DNA from 3 places in the Enterococcus salsurae genome. Region 1 is predicted to be linked to each of the others. Evidence: riboswitches for the same ligand, from Rfam matches in the RefSeq annotation. Region 1 holds a riboswitch; each other region holds the start of a gene.
The links. Region 1 has a riboswitch for magnesium ahead of ACYVRS_RS05960 (LCP family protein). Riboswitches for the same ligand answer to the same signal wherever they lie in the genome.
Positions count from the first base shown of each region.

Region 1 (5,595 bases):
CAATTGACTGAATGACATTTTTGATCAAAGCTTGATGCTGATCGCCTGTCAGCAATTGTTGAAAGACATCATGTTCAGTCACAGCGGGTTGGAACCTTCTAGCCAAAACGGATCCGCTCATCTTGATGCTTTCAATCTCTAAAATGCCATGATTCAATAATTTCCGGATGACCGCCAAGACAGTGTTGCGATTCATCCCAAATCGTTCACTAAATTCCGCACAACATAGTGGTTCAGAGGTTGACCAAAAGCGAACCAGAACCTCCCACTCTTTCTTTGAAAAATCTAAATAATCCATAAAATCCTCCTCCAAATTCCCTTCTTCCTCATTCAAGAATAAATGACCACCTTTATGATAGACATTCTAAGTACCGTTTTAGGCACATCTTTTTTAACTACACTTATAATAACTTATTTTTAACCTATATTCAAAAGTATTTTTCATCATTTTGAATAATATTAAAGTTATTTTAATTTTTGACCTTTGATTACGCTTATATAATCGTAAAAATCAAACTTTCATGGGGTGTTTCATTCATCGCATAGCCACAAAGTTCTTTGTTAATGGTCAGATAGTCTTTTTCGACCAATTGTATGACTTCTTCTTCTGCCAAATCGAGGTCAATGATCGACAACAAAGAGTCCAACAAAACAAAGCGCGTATCCAATCCCATTAAAATTGGATACACAGACCAGAAATTTTGTCCATTGATGTCCGATAAGGTTTGTTCGAACTTTTTCTTCAACTCTACGATGTATTGTCCTATTAGGGAGTCAACTCGCTGCTCATTCACTTGCAGTTGTCGTGAGATTATCTGTTCAAAGTAGTGGTTTGTATTCATAAATAACTTTATTTTATCCATCAATTTTTACATCCTTTTGCTTATATCGACAGCAAACTCGATACATATATTTTTCGTCTTGATCAATAAACGGCTTTTTCCGTCAATTTTCAGGAATAGTTCGTTCTTCATTATTTATATCATGTTGCTGGCCGTTTTTTTTATCAATTAATGGGCAAGTTCAATAAAAATATGAGAATACTGTTTTGTGCATGCGAAGCAAATTGACTCCTTCAGCATATTTCCAGACATTCTGACAGTTTGCCGGTATAATAAATTTATAGACAAAAAGAAGGAGCGGATAAAAAATGGGACATTTAACAAAACATACTACGACTGTTGGCACGACCAAAAAAGCGCAAAAAGCACAGCGAATCGCTTCACTTGAAAAATTCGTCAAATATAGCGGCTTCGCGCTAGCAGCCTTCTCTTTGGTTCTCAAAATCGCCAAAGAACGCCAAAATTGATTGAGGATTTCCTTTACTATTGTGCCCTCTCATGCGAGAGGGCTTTTTTACGCTACGGAAACAATACCTTCAACAGAATAGACTTGTCCACCAAAGATGTACTTTCATACATCCATGTCAGTGGCAGCACGCGTCATTGGCCAACTGAATCACTTTGCTCCCGTTGGTCATCATTAAAAAAAGCGGTGATTGCTTCTTTATTTTTCTCTTTATCAATCGTCAATACACTCCCAACTGGCGTATCGTCAGCAAAATCCCATGAATGATCAACTGGAATCGACAAGGCATCAATGTCCCCAGTATCCCCTTTTAGATAATCCATTAAGACATCGATCATCACTGAAACTGGTAAATTGGTATCGATTTGTCCGAAAATCTTGCCTACAGCTTTAGGGATTCTGGTCATGACCGAAAGGCTTTTGGCTTGTTCAGCAATTGCTTCCATGACTTGATGCTGTCTGCGGACACGTCCAAAATCCCCTTCCTCATCTTTGCGAAAACGGGCATATTGCAAAACTTGATGCCCATTCAGCTTCTGTTCACCTTTGGTTAAATGAATTTTGTCTACAGTCAAGTCTTTCTCCACATCGATGGTCAGTCCTTTAGGAAAAAGTGTATCGATTGCATCTTCAAATTCCTCAAACGTCAATACCATATAATAATCCGGTATAAGATCAAAGGTATCTTTCAACGTTTGCGTAAGCAATGGTTCACCACCAAAAGAATATGCTGCATTGATTTTTTCTTCACCATAACCTGGGATCGTGACATAGCAATCTCTCATGATCGACAGCAGCTTCGCTTGTTTCTTTTTGGTGTCGTACTGTGCCACCATTAATGTATCAGAGCGGCCATTTTCATCTGCACTGCGGGCATCGGAACCAATCAAAGTGACTTGGATCACATCTGGTATATCTTTCACTGTTTCTTTCATTGAAGCTGTGGTTTGCTGTGGTGTAGTGGATTTGGTCGTTGTTTTGCGATAAGCCAAACTGAATTCCGTAGTCACAAAGGTGACCAATACCAAAATAAAAGATAAGACAATTAAAACAAAACTTTTAAAAAAACGACGTTTCATCTTTAGTTCCCCCTGCTTTTTACCAATCATCTTGAGTGGCTAGTATAAAGAGATAGTTGCTTGATACTCTTTGCAGGCGAAACCCAACGCACGTTATTTTAAACAGGAAATAAAAACCAACTGATAAAAAAAGACAAACTTCTATTGTGAGTAAGAAGTTTGTCTCTATTTCCCCTCATCGTCCGAGTTTTGACACTATACAACGTAAAGACAAGTCTTAGCTATCTTATGAAAAGCCTTAATCCGACAATTCCTGTTTTACACATTGGCGTCTTTCGACGTTTCTGCGCAATAGCTTATGTTTGTATAGGAGCCTCACCTAACAAGTATTTAGTTATTTAATCTCTCGATGAAAGGATACATTTTTCACAGGTCAATGGCAATGAAAATATCTATATTAGCAATAATTTAATCTTTTCTTTACTTTTTTTTAGCACATTTAAATATATAAGGAATAAAAAAGGAAGCCCTCTGTTGAAAAAACATTCTCAAACAAAGGACTTAGATAGTCGATACTATTATGCAAAAAATGAACCGCCAGTAATACTGTAAACTTGACCAGTCACATAACTTGCCTCATCAGATGCTAAGAAAACATAGACTGAAGCCAATTCGACAGGTTGACCAGCACGTTTCAATAATTCATTTTGACCAAATTCAGGAATGGCTGATTGTGGTTGTCCTCCTGAAATTTGTAATGGGGTCCAAATCGGTCCTGGTGCAACTGTATTGACACGAATCCCTTTTTCACTTAATTGTGCTGCTAAGCCTTTACTAAACGATGTGATTGCGCCCTTCGTTGCTGCATAATCTAATAATTGCGCACTAGGTTCTGCACTTTGGATCGATGTCGTAGTCAGTATACTCCCGCCGGCCGGTAAATAATCCAATGCTTCTTGGACAGTCCAATACATCGAAATGATATTGATCGTAAAGGTATCGTTGATTTGCTCTGTGGTCAAATCTTTGATGTCTTGCACGGCTTGTTGTTTCCCTGCATTTAATACTAAAATATCTAAACCGCCTAAAGCAGCTGCCGCATCATGAACAAGTTTGCGGGTAAAGGCTTCATCTCTTAAATCACCTGGTAAAAGCACAGCTTTTTGTCCGGCTGCTTCAATCACAGCTTTGACTTCCTGTGCATCATCTTCTTCAAAAGGCAGATAGTTGATCGCAACATCAGCACCTTCTTTGGCATAAGCAATCGCTGCTGCCCGGCCAATTCCGGAATCACCACCGGTAACTAAGGCTTTTCTGCCGGTTAATTTTCCTGAACCAGTATAACTTTCTTCACCACAATCGGGAACTGGTTGCATTTTCCCTTGAATCGCGGGTGCTTCTTGGGGTTGTTTCTCAAACTTACCATTGTAATACTTGGTTAATGGGTTGCTGATTTTTTCTGACATTGTCCATTTCCTCCTAATGTTTTGTGTGTAGCAAGTAATTTTTATCCTTCTAATAAAAAGTGTAGAGGAAAAAAATAGAAAAAGGAAATAAAACGCACCTCTTCTCAAAGAATGCACAAAAAAAAGCCGAATCAGATCGTTCGGCTTCGTCATCATTTAGACTCACAAAAAGGGTTCGGCAGAAATTGCGCCGATCGTATCATCTTCTGTCGAGATGGCCAATCCAAGATGGACCGCCAGCAAATGGAGCTCACTTTCTGGGATGACATCTAACACCGTGCCGATTTCTTTGGCTAATGCCATGGCTTGTTCTGACACCGGTGGGAATTGGTCAATCACCATTGCGATATCCCATTGATCATGGATCACCCGTTCAGCTAATTCCTTTAAATGAACCAAAAAAAATTGCCAATGCTGCGGATGAATCGTCAACTCATATTGATTCAAGACATCGATACACGTTTCTACTATTTTTTGAAATAACGGATCATTAGAGATCATGAGCATTTTACGCTCAACAACAGTCGGGATTCTCACGGATACGCCTCCAGTCTTATCAAAACAGAAAAAGCCGATGACTGAGCATCTACTACAGGAGATCGACTTCTACTCTTATAATAATGAAAGCGCTCTTTCATTTCAAGAGGAACGAGAAAAAATTGTATTTATTCTTTTGATGAAAAATATCCAAATGACTAATTGGGATTGATCCCTAAAGTAATCCGTCCTATGCGGCTGATTCTGGTCAGTTGCCATACGGGTGACCAAACAACCTGCACGTTGACCGTCTCGATGAATGGCAGTTCACCCAAACGAGCTTGCATTTCTGCTGGAACGGAATCAATACAACCACAACCTGCACCTGTAAATGTCATCTCAATCGTGCAGATACCACGATCACTGACATCTATGCGGTAAATCAAGCCTAAATTGTAGACATCTAATCCAATCTCTGGATCCATTACCAACTCCAATTTCTCAATGATCGCTGATTGATTTGCTTCAGCTAATGGGTTCATGATGATTTCATTTGACATGGCGAAGTCCTCTTTTCTCAAATAATTATCTTCTATTTGACCATGAACAAAGGAAAATAACAAGGATTTTCTTAGAATTTTCGCAATCTTTCGAAAATGATTGCGCTTTTCGCGAAAGTAAGGTTAAATAGAAGGAAAACACTTGAAGGGTCTTATCGAGAGGAGTGCTGTACGATGACAGAAGAAACAAATAAAGATATCCGCATTCGCAGTCATGTCTATGACAATATGGTCAAATCACCGAACAGAGCGATGTTACGTGCCACAGGTATGGACGACGAAGAATTCAAAAAACCTATCATAGGCGTGATCAGTACTTGGGCTGAAAATACCCCCTGCAATATTCATCTCCACGACTTAGGAAGACTAGCCAAACAAGGTGTTGTGACCGCCGGGGGCTGGCCAGTTCAATTTGGGACAATCACAGTGGCCGACGGCATTGCCATGGGCACCCCGGGAATGCGTTATTCATTGCCTTCCCGCGATATCATTGCTGATTCCGTAGAAACTGCCGTCAGTGGTCACAACTGCGACGCATTTGTTGCTATTGGCGGGTGTGATAAAAACATGCCCGGTTGTATGATTGCGATCGCCAACACGGAAGTACCCGCTATCTTCGTATATGGCGGGACGATTGCCCCAGGAAACCTAGATGGGAAAGACATTGATTTGGTTTCTGTCTTTGAAGCGATTGGTCAATGGAACAACCAAGACATCACGGAAGAAGAAGTACGGCGGATTGAATGTAATGCCTGCCCTGGCCCT
Region 1 is NZ_BAAHWY010000002.1:340,701-346,295, forward strand. Features, by position in the region: gene ACYVRS_RS05945 (hypothetical protein) at 1-298, opposite strand, end outside; gene ACYVRS_RS05950 (DUF7006 family protein) at 495-863, opposite strand; gene ACYVRS_RS05955 (hypothetical protein) at 1,151-1,309, shown strand; gene ACYVRS_RS05960 (LCP family protein) at 1,443-2,387, opposite strand; M-box (ykoK) riboswitch at 2,554-2,721, opposite strand; gene ACYVRS_RS05965 (SDR family oxidoreductase) at 2,906-3,793, opposite strand; gene ACYVRS_RS05970 (hypothetical protein) at 3,956-4,330, opposite strand; gene ACYVRS_RS05975 (metal-sulfur cluster assembly factor) at 4,489-4,830, opposite strand; gene ilvD (dihydroxy-acid dehydratase) at 5,005-5,595, shown strand, end outside.

Region 2 (5,595 bases), on a different contig from region 1:
AAAGACCAGCGGCATCGTTTTTGCTGGATTACCTCTTGGGCATGAATTCACATCATTTATTCTGGCATTGCTGCAAGTCAGCGGTCGTCCGCCGAAAATTGATGCGGCATTGCAAAAGCGGATCAAAGCCATTGATCGGCCGCTTTACTTTGAAACCTATGTTAGTTTGACTTGTCATAACTGTCCGGATGTTGTACAAGCATTGAATATCATGGCTGTCTTGAATTCGAATATTCGTCATACAATGATCGAAGGCGGTATGTTCAAAGATGAAATCGATCAAAAGAAAATCATGGCTGTACCAACGGTCTTTTTAGACAATGAAGAATTTGCCAGCGGTCGCCAAACGATTGAACAATTGTTAGAAAAAGCAGCTGGGCCAACCAGTAAAGAAGCCTTTACGGATAAAGAAGTATTTGATGTCCTTGTGGTCGGTGGCGGACCTGCTGGTGGAAGTGCAGCGGTATATGCAGCGCGTAAAGGAATCAAAACCGGTATGGTGGCTGAAACTTTCGGCGGACAGGTGATGGAAACACTAGGGATCGAGAATATGATCGGCACCTTGTATACCGAAGGACCTAAATTGATGCGTCAAGTGGAAGATCATGTCAATGAGTATCAAGTCGATGTGATGAAAGGCCAGCGTGCCAAAGATATCCGCCGCAATGAATTTGTTGAAGTAGAATTAGATAATGGTGCTATTTTACAAACCAAAACAGCCATCTTGGCCACAGGTGCCCGTTGGCGCAATATCAATGTGCCAGGAGAGAAAGAATTCAAAAATAAAGGGGTCGCATACTGCCCTCATTGCGATGGCCCACTATTTGCTGGAAAAGAAGTAGCAGTCATCGGCGGCGGAAACTCCGGTATCGAAGCAGCGATCGACTTAGCAGGGATGGCAAAGCATGTCTATGTATTGGAATTCTTGCCAGAGTTGAAAGCTGATTTGGTCTTGCAAAAGAGATTGCAGACATTAGACAACGTCACTGTTATTACAAACGCTGCAACCAAAGAAATCACTGGATCAGATCACGTAGAGCAGTTGACTTATACGGATCGTGCGTCAAACGGTGAATTCACATTGGCTGTTGAAGGGGTCTTTATTCTGATTGGCTTGATGCCCAATACAGAATGGTTGCAAGACCGGATCGTCTTGAATCAGCGGAATGAAATTGTTGTTGACAAACAAGGCGCGACCAACATTGAAGGGGTCTTTGCTGCCGGCGATTGTACAGATAGTGCCTACAAGCAAATTATTATTTCAATGGGATCTGGTGCCACTGCAGCATTAGGTGCTTTCGATCATTTGATTCGCTCGTAAGCCAACTTATTTGATAAAAACACCAAAGTGATCTGACTTTGGTGTTTTTGATTTGCAGGACCAGGCCAAATGTTGACAAGTTTCAGTGGTTTCGTTTACAATGAATGAAACACGTTCAAAAAGCGAAAGAGGTATGTTATGAGTGTCTACGGTATCTAATCAGACAATTTAAACAAATAAACGAAATAAAGTATGTTTATTTGTTGTGCCTGCAGATACCGATACAAATCGTTATTGATGAAACAGGTGATGGGGAACTATCGCTTTTTTTGTACACTTTTTTGGACGCAGAGATGTTCGGATTCTGCAGGCACCAGAAAGGACAACCGACATGAAGATACCTCAAGCAGCAGAATTTGAACAAATCAAAGTACAAGTAAAAAAGAAAATCATCAGTGATTACGGCAAAAACTTATTTTCATCTGAGGCACCGGCAGCTTCTTACACAACAGCAGTTAAGCGGATGGAGGAAACAAAGGAAGCCGTCACGTTATTGGCAGCAGGCCTTGCCGTGCCATTTATGGGCATACAGCATGCGCAATCTGATACAGAAAAAATCGAAAAAGGTTTTATTTTGATGCCCCATGAATTGGTGTCTTATGGCGACTTTTTACGATCTATGCCGAGAATCAAAACTTTCTTTGAAAAGCACCGCGCTTTGGCACCGATTTTGGCCGGATATAGTGATTCGTTGGCGGATTTTACGCTGATCACTGAGAAAATCAGCCAATCCATCCGTCATCAGCGCATTGATCCAGAGGCAAATCGGCATTTGCGCAAGATCGTTCGTAAAATTGATCAGATCGAAGCTGATTTAAAAAAAGTTTTTTTAAAGTTTTTATCACAAGGGAAGTACTTGCAAGACAACCGCATGATCAAGAAGAATGATCGCTATACATTGCCGGTACGCGTAGAGTGGCAGCATCAATTCAAAGGGTCGATCATTGAACGATCCAACAAAGGCGGAACTGTCTTCATTGAGCCCGAGACAGTTGCCCGGTTAAATGATCGTTTGATTCTGGCAGAAGCGGAAAAAACAGCGATCGAGTATCAGATTTTAGCTGAACTGACCGGCTTGATTGCTGAGGAATTGCCGTTGATCCACCAAGGCTTAGACTGCTTAGCTGTGCTCGATGTGATTTTTGCCAAGGGCAAATTTTGCCGAGACATCAACGGGATGCCCTTGACGCTCAACCAGAAGGAAGAACTAATCTTGGATCAGGTCAAGCATCCTTTGCTTGGCGATGAAGCAGTTCCTCTAGATTTGTCTTTAGGCATGCAAACACGCTGTATGGTGATCACAGGACCAAATGCAGGAGGCAAAACAGTTGTTTTAAAAACGGTGGCCTTGATTTGTGCCATGGCGCATCATGGGTTGTTTCCTAACCATCATGGTCAAAGCAGCATCCCGTTTTTAAAAAGTCTTTCGATGGATATCGGCGACCAGCAAAGTTTGGCGAATGCCTTAAGTACTTTTTCAGGCCATATGGCAAATATTGCCGGTATTTTAGCTGAAAATCAGCGCAATTCTATTGTGTTATTGGATGAGATTGGTAGTGGCACGGAACCAAATGAAGGCGCCGCACTCGCAATCGCGATCATGGATGCCATCTATCGTTCCGGGGCATTGCTGATCGCCACGACGCATTATGGTGAAATCAAGCAGTTTGCAGTGGATCATCCTGACTTCCAAACGGCTGCTATGGCTTTTGATCCCCAGACATTGGCACCTAAGTATCGTCTATTGGTCAATCAGGTAGGCGAAAGCAATGCTTTTTGGATCGCTGAGAAAATGCAGATCCCCAAACCAATCGTTGCCAAAGCAATCACTTATTTGTCGAGCAAAGCGTACCCTTTGCAAAAAAATGTGTTTGCACCGCTTCCTGAGCATACACATTTATCTGAACATTCCCAGTTACTGAGCAAGGGTGATCAAGTGTTAGCAGGAGATCGAGGGCAAAAGGGGATATTTTATCAGTATGCGGACAACGGTCAGGCCAAAGTATGGATCGATGAGGAGATGGCCATGGTCGCAGTGAAAAGAATTCGCTTGCTGATCAAACAAACGGAATTGTATCCGGAAGGGTATGATCTTGATCAATTATTTATAGATCATCGCACGTATAAGTTCAATAAAGATTTGTCTCGCGGATCCAAAAAAGCGTATAAACAATTAAAGAAACAAGGGAAACAGAAACCTTAACCATATAAAGGCGAACACTCTATGGAACGGTGTATGCCTTTAAGGAGAAAGATCGTTGTTCAGATAATGTCTGAATAGCGACCTTTTTTTATTACGAAAGTTATTTATTTTTAAATAAGACGTTTAAAAGACCAAAAGAGTAAAATTCAGAAAGTGATTGAATATCTTCAAAACGAGGGATATAATTAAGAAATAGTAAAGAATATCCTTTATTATTTGGCGGCTATTGTCAAAGCGGTCGAAGAAAGGTAACATCTTACTGGATATAAAATAACAATAAACCTTGTTAGGTGAGGCTCCTATACAAACATAGGCTATTGCGCAGAAACGTCGAAAGACGCCAATGTGTAAAACAGGAATTGTCGGATTAAGGCTTTTCATAAAATAGCTAAGCAAGTTGATTTGCTTTACGTTGTATAGTGCTAAAACTCGGACGATGAGATTGCAAAAAGTCTAACGTCCTAAGGGAAGTTAGACTTTTTTCTTAGGCTGCACGTTAGATCGATGACCGTCTGAACACCGACTCTAAGGCAAAGAGGAGTGGATCGAATGAAAACGAAAAAGACGGATTGGCTCATGGTCCTATCGTATATTGTCTTAAGTACGATTGGGCTTTTGATGATTTACAGCGCAAGTTCGTTTCGCCTATTGACGATTGGGGCACAGCCTTCCGCATTGTTCAAACGGCAGTTGATTTTTTTGGTATTAAGCTGGGGATTGATTCTTTTGCTGCAGCGGGTGCGCGTTCAAGTGCTGCTAGGGCGTTCTTTGGCTGTAGGTTTGATTGGCTTTGGCGTATTGACGCTTTTATTGGCTCATATACCGTTTTTTGGCGTGACTGTCAATGGCGCCCAAAGATGGGTAGCAATCGCTGGGCTACAGTTCCAGCCTTCTGAGATCGTCAATGTGGGCATGATTTTGTACCTGGCGCACTTTTTTAAGGCGCCGAAAGCTTCGTTGCAAGAGATGAAGAAACCATTTGTGCTGCTTGTGGTATGCTGCTTGCTGATACTCTTTCAACCAAAAGTGGCTGGGGTCTTTATCTTGTTGTTTTTGGCTTTTATGATGATCACAACTGTTCAAGTCCCAGTCAAGGTCACGGCGCTGTTATTTGGTGGTTTAGTCCTGATGATGGGATGCGTAGGGGGACTGATTCTGCTTCTAGGTCAGCATAATTTGTTGCCAACGATGTTTGCACATGTCTATAACCGGATTCGCTTGGTCGGGAATCCTTTTTCTGATCCATATGGCCAAGGATTTCAGATGATCCATTCTTATTATGCCTTGTTTAATGGTGGTTTAAGCGGATTGGGTTTAGGCAATAGTATTACGAAAAAAGGGTTTTTGCCAGTAGCTGAAACTGACTTTATTTTCTCTGTTCTGGTAGAAGAAATGGGCTTGATTTTCGGTATCTTTGTGATTGGCTTGTTGTTTACGATCATTATGCGCTTGTTCATGCGTAGTGCCACATGCCAGGATAACCAGGTTGGGCTGATTTTGCTTGGTACAGCGACTTTATTGTTGATGCAAACCAGTATCAATATTGCCAGTATCCTCGGCCTGATGCCGATGACTGGTGTGCCGCTGCCATTCATCAGTTATGGTGGATCCAGTTATTTTATCTTATCTTTTGCCTTCGGGTTATGTCTAAAATTGGCGAGAGAGGAAGTGGAACAATATGCGATTGTACAAACAGCGTGAAATCAATTATGCCTTGTTATTACCGATTTTTTTATTGTATCTACTGAGTATTTGGGTCCAATATCAAGCGGCAGTAATGGATGGTCGCGAACCAGGTTCCGTGATGCTGCGGCAGATTATATTTTGTGTGTTGTCGGTCCTTGTATTAGGGGCGGCTAGCTTATTAAAAACATCGTTTCTATTGCGTTATTCTGGCATCTGGTATGTCCTATCTCTTGGACTGATGGCATCGTTGCATTGGTTATATGATCCCTTCATGTTTGCTGAAACACATACAAAGCGTTGGTTGCGGATCGGCAGCTTTACGATCCAACCTTCTGAATTGATGAAAATCGCCTTTGTTTTATTTATGGTCTATTTGACCTTACGC
Region 2 is NZ_BAAHWY010000005.1:14,645-20,239, forward strand. Features, by position in the region: gene ahpF (alkyl hydroperoxide reductase subunit F) at 1-1,321, shown strand, start outside; gene ACYVRS_RS12250 (endonuclease MutS2) at 1,653-3,524, shown strand; M-box (ykoK) riboswitch at 3,800-3,972, shown strand; gene ACYVRS_RS12255 (FtsW/RodA/SpoVE family cell cycle protein) at 4,074-5,225, shown strand; gene ACYVRS_RS12260 (FtsW/RodA/SpoVE family cell cycle protein) at 5,203-5,595, shown strand, end outside.
Region 2: it holds a riboswitch for magnesium, as region 1 does, so the genes downstream of both, ACYVRS_RS12255 (FtsW/RodA/SpoVE family cell cycle protein) here and ACYVRS_RS05960 (LCP family protein) in region 1, are expected to answer to the same signal.

Region 3 (5,595 bases), on a different contig from region 1:
GTTCTGAATGTGACACGACTGTGACACTAGGGAAGCATTCATTTAAAATGCCGGTCGTTCCTGCGAATATGCAAACGATCATTGATGATACGATTGCTGAATTTTTAGCTGAAAATGGCTATTTTTACATTATGCACCGTTTTGATGAGGAAGCGCGTATTCCTTTTATCAAAAAAATGAAGAGTCGCGGATTGATTGCGTCAATCAGTGTCGGGGTCAAAGAAAATGAATATCGCTTTGTCGAAGACTTAGCGGCAGAAGGCATAGTCCCTGACTATATTACGATCGATATCGCCCACGGTCATTCAAATGCTGTGATCAATATGATCCAACATATCAAGAAACATTTGCCAGAGGCGTTTGTGATCGCCGGTAATGTGGGTACCCCTGAAGCAGTCCGAGAATTAGAAAATGCTGGAGCAGATGCAACAAAAGTTGGGATCGGACCAGGAAAAGTGTGTATCACGAAAATCAAAACTGGTTTTGGTACAGGGGGCTGGCAGTTGGCAGCATTACGCTGGTGCGCCAAAGCAGCCCGCAAACCAATCATTGCCGATGGCGGGATTCGGACCCATGGCGACATTGCGAAGTCTGTGCGTTTCGGTGCGACGATGGTCATGATCGGCTCACTGTTCGCCGGCCACGAAGAATCACCTGGGGAAACGAAGGTGGAAAATGGCGTAGTCATGAAAGAATACTTTGGTTCTGCATCAGAATTCCAAAAAGGCGAGAAGAAAAACGTAGAAGGTAAAAAAATCTGGATCCAATACAAAGGGTCTTTGAAAGATACTTTAGTAGAAATGCAGCAAGATTTGCAATCATCGATTTCGTATGCCGGTGGGAAAGATTTAGAAGCGATCCGCAAAGTAGACTACGTGATCGTGAAAAACTCAATTTTCAATGGCGACACGATTTGATTCAGTTCAGTTGCTGAATGCTCACGCGTGACCACTGCAAGCAGTGCTGTTTTTAGACAGTGCTGCTTTTTTTGCAGCGGAAAGATTTTGTTTTGCATCAATCTTCGCTATAATAGACAGAGTAAACTATGATTACAATTATTGTAAAGAGTGTAGGTGAATGATGACGATCAAAGTAATGTCCATATTTGGTACAAGACCAGAAGCCATCAAAATGGCGCCTTTGGTCAAAGCGTTACAAGCAGATGATCGCTTTGTATCGGTCGTGACCGTGACAGCCCAACATCGGGAAATGCTGGATCAAGTGTTAAGTGTCTTTGCGATCGACGCAGATTATGATTTAGATATAATGAAATTGGGACAAACCTTGACCGGTATTACGACAAAAGTACTGCTGGATCTTGAACCCATTCTACAAAACGAACGGCCGGATATCGTCTTAGTCCATGGGGATACCACGACAGCCTATGCAGCAGCCACAGCGGCTTTTTATCAACAAATCCCTGTTGGACACGTCGAAGCTGGTTTGCGGACTTGGAACAAACAATCCCCTTATCCAGAAGAAGCCAATCGTCAACTGATCGATGTACTAGCCGATCTGCATTTTGCGCCGACGAAAGAAAGTCAGCTGAACTTGTTGAAAGAAAACCGCGATCCGCAGACGATTTTTGTGACGGGGAATACGGCGATCGATGCGATGAACTATACGATCAAAGACCATTATCGCCACCCTGAATTGTCTGGTATCAAAGGGAAACAGATCTTATTGACCATGCATCGACGTGAAAATTTAGGGCAGCCAATGGCGCAAGTTTTTCGGGCATTGGCAAGAATAGCAGCAGAGTATCCTGAAATTCATGTGGTATTTCCCATGCATAAAAATCCGCAAGTTCGGGAAATTGCCCGCGAGATATTAGGCGACATCGACAACGTTGCCTTGATAGAACCCTTGGATGTGATCGACTTTCATAATGTCGCCAATCAGAGCGCATTGATTTTGACTGACTCTGGAGGGGTGCAAGAAGAAGCGCCTTCTTTGGGGGTGCCGGTGTTGGTTTTGCGTGATACGACAGAACGGCCAGAAGGTGTCGCAGCTGGAACCTTGAAGTTGATTGGCACGCAAGAAGCGCGTGTATATATAGAAACAAAACGCTTGCTGGATGATCACGCCGCTTATCAAAAAATGGCGCATGCTGAGAACCCATATGGCGATGGACAAACCAGTCAGCGGATCGTAGAGATTCTTGCCGAAACCTTTGGCAGTCATTGACTTCTCAAGCTGAAACAACAGTGAAAATAAGCAAATGTTTTTGAAAAGTGATGGCTATTCTGAATGTTCTGAATATAAAATAACATATTTTTTATTTGAAAACAGTTGACCTTCTCCAAATGTTGGCTTATAGTATCAATAGAAAGAAATAATTGTTAGGTGAGGCTCCTATACGGACACAAGCTGCTGCCGCAAAAGTATCGAGAGATACTTAGTTGGTAGGACAGGTCTAATCGTGAAGGTTAAACCCAAAGCAGCTGATAGCGATTCGCTATCTACGCCCTATAGTGCTAAAGCTCTACAATGATCATGAGTTTTTTGCGCATGCTTATTGGGAGCATGCGCATTTTTTTGCATACGCGCGTGATCCAAGAGTGACTTGCTTATCAAACAGAAAGGAAGATTCATATGGATACACCCAGTCCCCAGATGAACCCAGGTTCATCGCCAAGAATTACTAGGGGTGGCGCGAGCACCTCCTAATTATAGGAGGAAAAGAGTATGTTGAAAAAATTATCAAAAGACCAAGAATTGAAATTATTAGCAAAATTATCAGAACGTGAATTATTGATGGAAATGCGGACTTCCTTCCAAGGGTTGTCTGAAAAAGATGCGCAAGAACGACTAGAAGAATACGGACCAAACAAAGTCGATGCCCAAAAACCAACACCTGCCTGGTTGATGATTTTGCGCGCATTTAAAGATCCATTTGTGTTGGTGTTGGCTTTGTTGATGGTGATTTCCTTTATGACAGGAGATATCGAAGCGGTGATCGTGATGGGTATCATGATCCTGGCAAGTGTGACGATCACATTCGTCCAAGAATACCGCTCGCAAAAAGCTAGTTTAGCGTTGAAAGAATTGATAGAGAATACTTGTTCTGTGACACGGGCAGGTGTGACCCGAGAAATTCCAATGGATGAAGTGGTTCCGGGTGATATCGTGACACTCGCAACAGGAGATATGATACCAGCCGATGCTATTTTGATCTGGACCAAGGATTTATTTATCAATCAATCTTCATTAACTGGCGAATCAATGCCCGTTGAAAAATTTGTCGATGCCGGTATCAAAGAAAGTGATACCAATGTTTCTGCCTTAGACATGCAAGATTTGGTCTTTATGGGTACCGATGTGTTAAGTGGTCAAGGAAAAGCCATTATTTTAAAGACAGGACAAAGCACCTTTTTTGGAGATATTGCCCGCAATGCCACGACGAAACGCGGAAAGACTGCTTTTGAAGATGGGCTGACCAAAGTCAGCAAATTGTTGTTGAGAATGGTGATGATCTTATTCCCGATCGTTCTTTTGATCAATGGGTTTACCAAAGGTGATTGGAGTGAAGCATTGTTCTTCGCAATTGCCGTCGCTGTTGGCTTGACCCCGGAAATGCTGCCTATGATCGTTACCAGTAATTTAGCCAAAGGCGCCATGTCGCTTTCCAAAGAGAAAGTCATCGTTAAAGAATTGCCTTCGATCCAAAATTTGGGCAGTATGGATGTGTTGTGTACAGACAAAACAGGAACGATCACTGAAGACCGGGTCGTGCTGGTGCAACATTTAAATCCATTTGGTCAAGAGGATCAGCAAGTACTAGATATGACGTATTTGAATTCCTATTATCAAACTGGCTGGAAAAATTTGATGGATATCGCTGTCTTGAATTACTACGAAGAAGCCAAACTGGCGGAACCATTCCAAGAGGTGACGAAAGTCGATGAAATTCCTTTTGATTTCTCTCGTCGCCGCTTGACCGTTGTTGTCAATGCAGATGGCCATCAATTGATGGTGACCAAAGGTGCAGCTGAAGAAATGGAACAAGTCTGCAAATATGTTGAGATCGATGGTCAAATCATGGAATTGACTGAAGATATTCGGGAAAAATTGCGCCAAGTCAATTTGCGCTTAAATAAACAAGGGATGCGGGTCTTGACAGTCGCAGTCAAAAGAGATGCCTATGCGGATGCTGTCTATTCAGTTTCAGACGAGCAAGACATGATCATGATTGGTTTCATGGGCTTCTTAGATCCAGCCAAAGAATCAGCAAAAACGGCGATTGCTTCCCTCCATGGCCATGGCATCAATGTCAAAGTATTGACTGGTGACAATGCCATCGTTGCACAAAAAGTATGTAACGATGTTGGCATCGAAGCCGGCAGTTACTTGCTTGGTACTGAAATCGATCGCTTGTCTGATGAAGAGTTGGCTGAAAAAGCGGCCACAACCAATTTGTTTGCGAAACTCAATCCAATGCAAAAATCCCGCATCATCCAAACGATCCAAGCAGCGGGACACACGGTTGGTTTTATGGGGGATGGGATCAACGATGCACCAGCTTTGCGTACTGCTGATGTGGGCATCTCAGTTGATACAGCCGCGGATATTACAAAGGATGCTAGTTCGATCATCCTATTGGAAAAAAGCTTGGACGTTTTAGATAAAGGTGTCATTGAAGGCCGTAAAGTCTTTACCAATATGATGAAGTATATCAAGATGACGTTGAGTTCAAACTTTGGTAATGTCTTTTCAATTTTAGTAGCCAGTGCCTTCTTGCCGTTTCTGCCAATGCTGTCAATTCAATTGCTGGTTCAAAATCTTGTGTATGATATGGCGCAGTTGACGATCCCTTGGGACAATGTTGATCAAGAAGAATTAGCGAAACCCGTGAAATGGCAAGTCAGAGGTTTGTTGAAGTTTACCGTAGGGATCGGACCAGTCAGCAGTATTTTTGATATCACAACTTTCTTGGTGATGTGGCATGTTTTCCAAGCCAATACAGTTCAAGAACAAGCCCTATTCCAAGCTGGGTGGTTTATGATCGGGTTGACGACGCAAACATTGGTGGTCCATATGATCAGAACCCGCAAGCTGCCTTTTATCAAAAGTATTGCTTCGCCAGCTGTCTTATTATCTAGTGTGTTGGCGATCGCTGTAGGCTTCGTGATCATCTTGACACCTTTGCATACAGTGTTTGATTTCGCAACGTTGCCTTCTTCTTATTGGCCATGGTTTATTGGCATCAACCTTGCTTATTTAGTAACAGTTGAGTTGGCCAAAAGAATTTATATTCGCGTGACGCAAGAATGGATTTAAACTAGCAGATCGTCGTTTCCTTCAATCAAGAGGGGAGCGGCGATCTGTTTCTTTTTGTCTTGATTCTGTATTATTTTTTTCTCATATTCAAAAAATCGACTATCACACAAGTCAATTACTTCACAATTACAAATGAGAAATAGGCAAACCTGCTGTTAGGGTAAACGCTGATCGCTGTACTATTCTTAAACGAAAAAAAGAATTTCCTTAGAAAATTTACAAGAAAGCGATTCCTTAAATGTGATAAATTTCACTAATCTTTTCTTAAGAGTTGCTATACTAGGCATTCTTTTATTAAAAAAAATACCCTTTTCA
Region 3 is NZ_BAAHWY010000003.1:338,375-343,969, forward strand. Features, by position in the region: gene guaC (GMP reductase) at 1-917, shown strand, start outside; gene wecB (non-hydrolyzing UDP-N-acetylglucosamine 2-epimerase) at 1,081-2,187, shown strand; M-box (ykoK) riboswitch at 2,332-2,502, shown strand; gene mgtA (magnesium-translocating P-type ATPase) at 2,689-5,280, shown strand.
Region 3: it holds a riboswitch for magnesium, as region 1 does, so the genes downstream of both, mgtA (magnesium-translocating P-type ATPase) here and ACYVRS_RS05960 (LCP family protein) in region 1, are expected to answer to the same signal.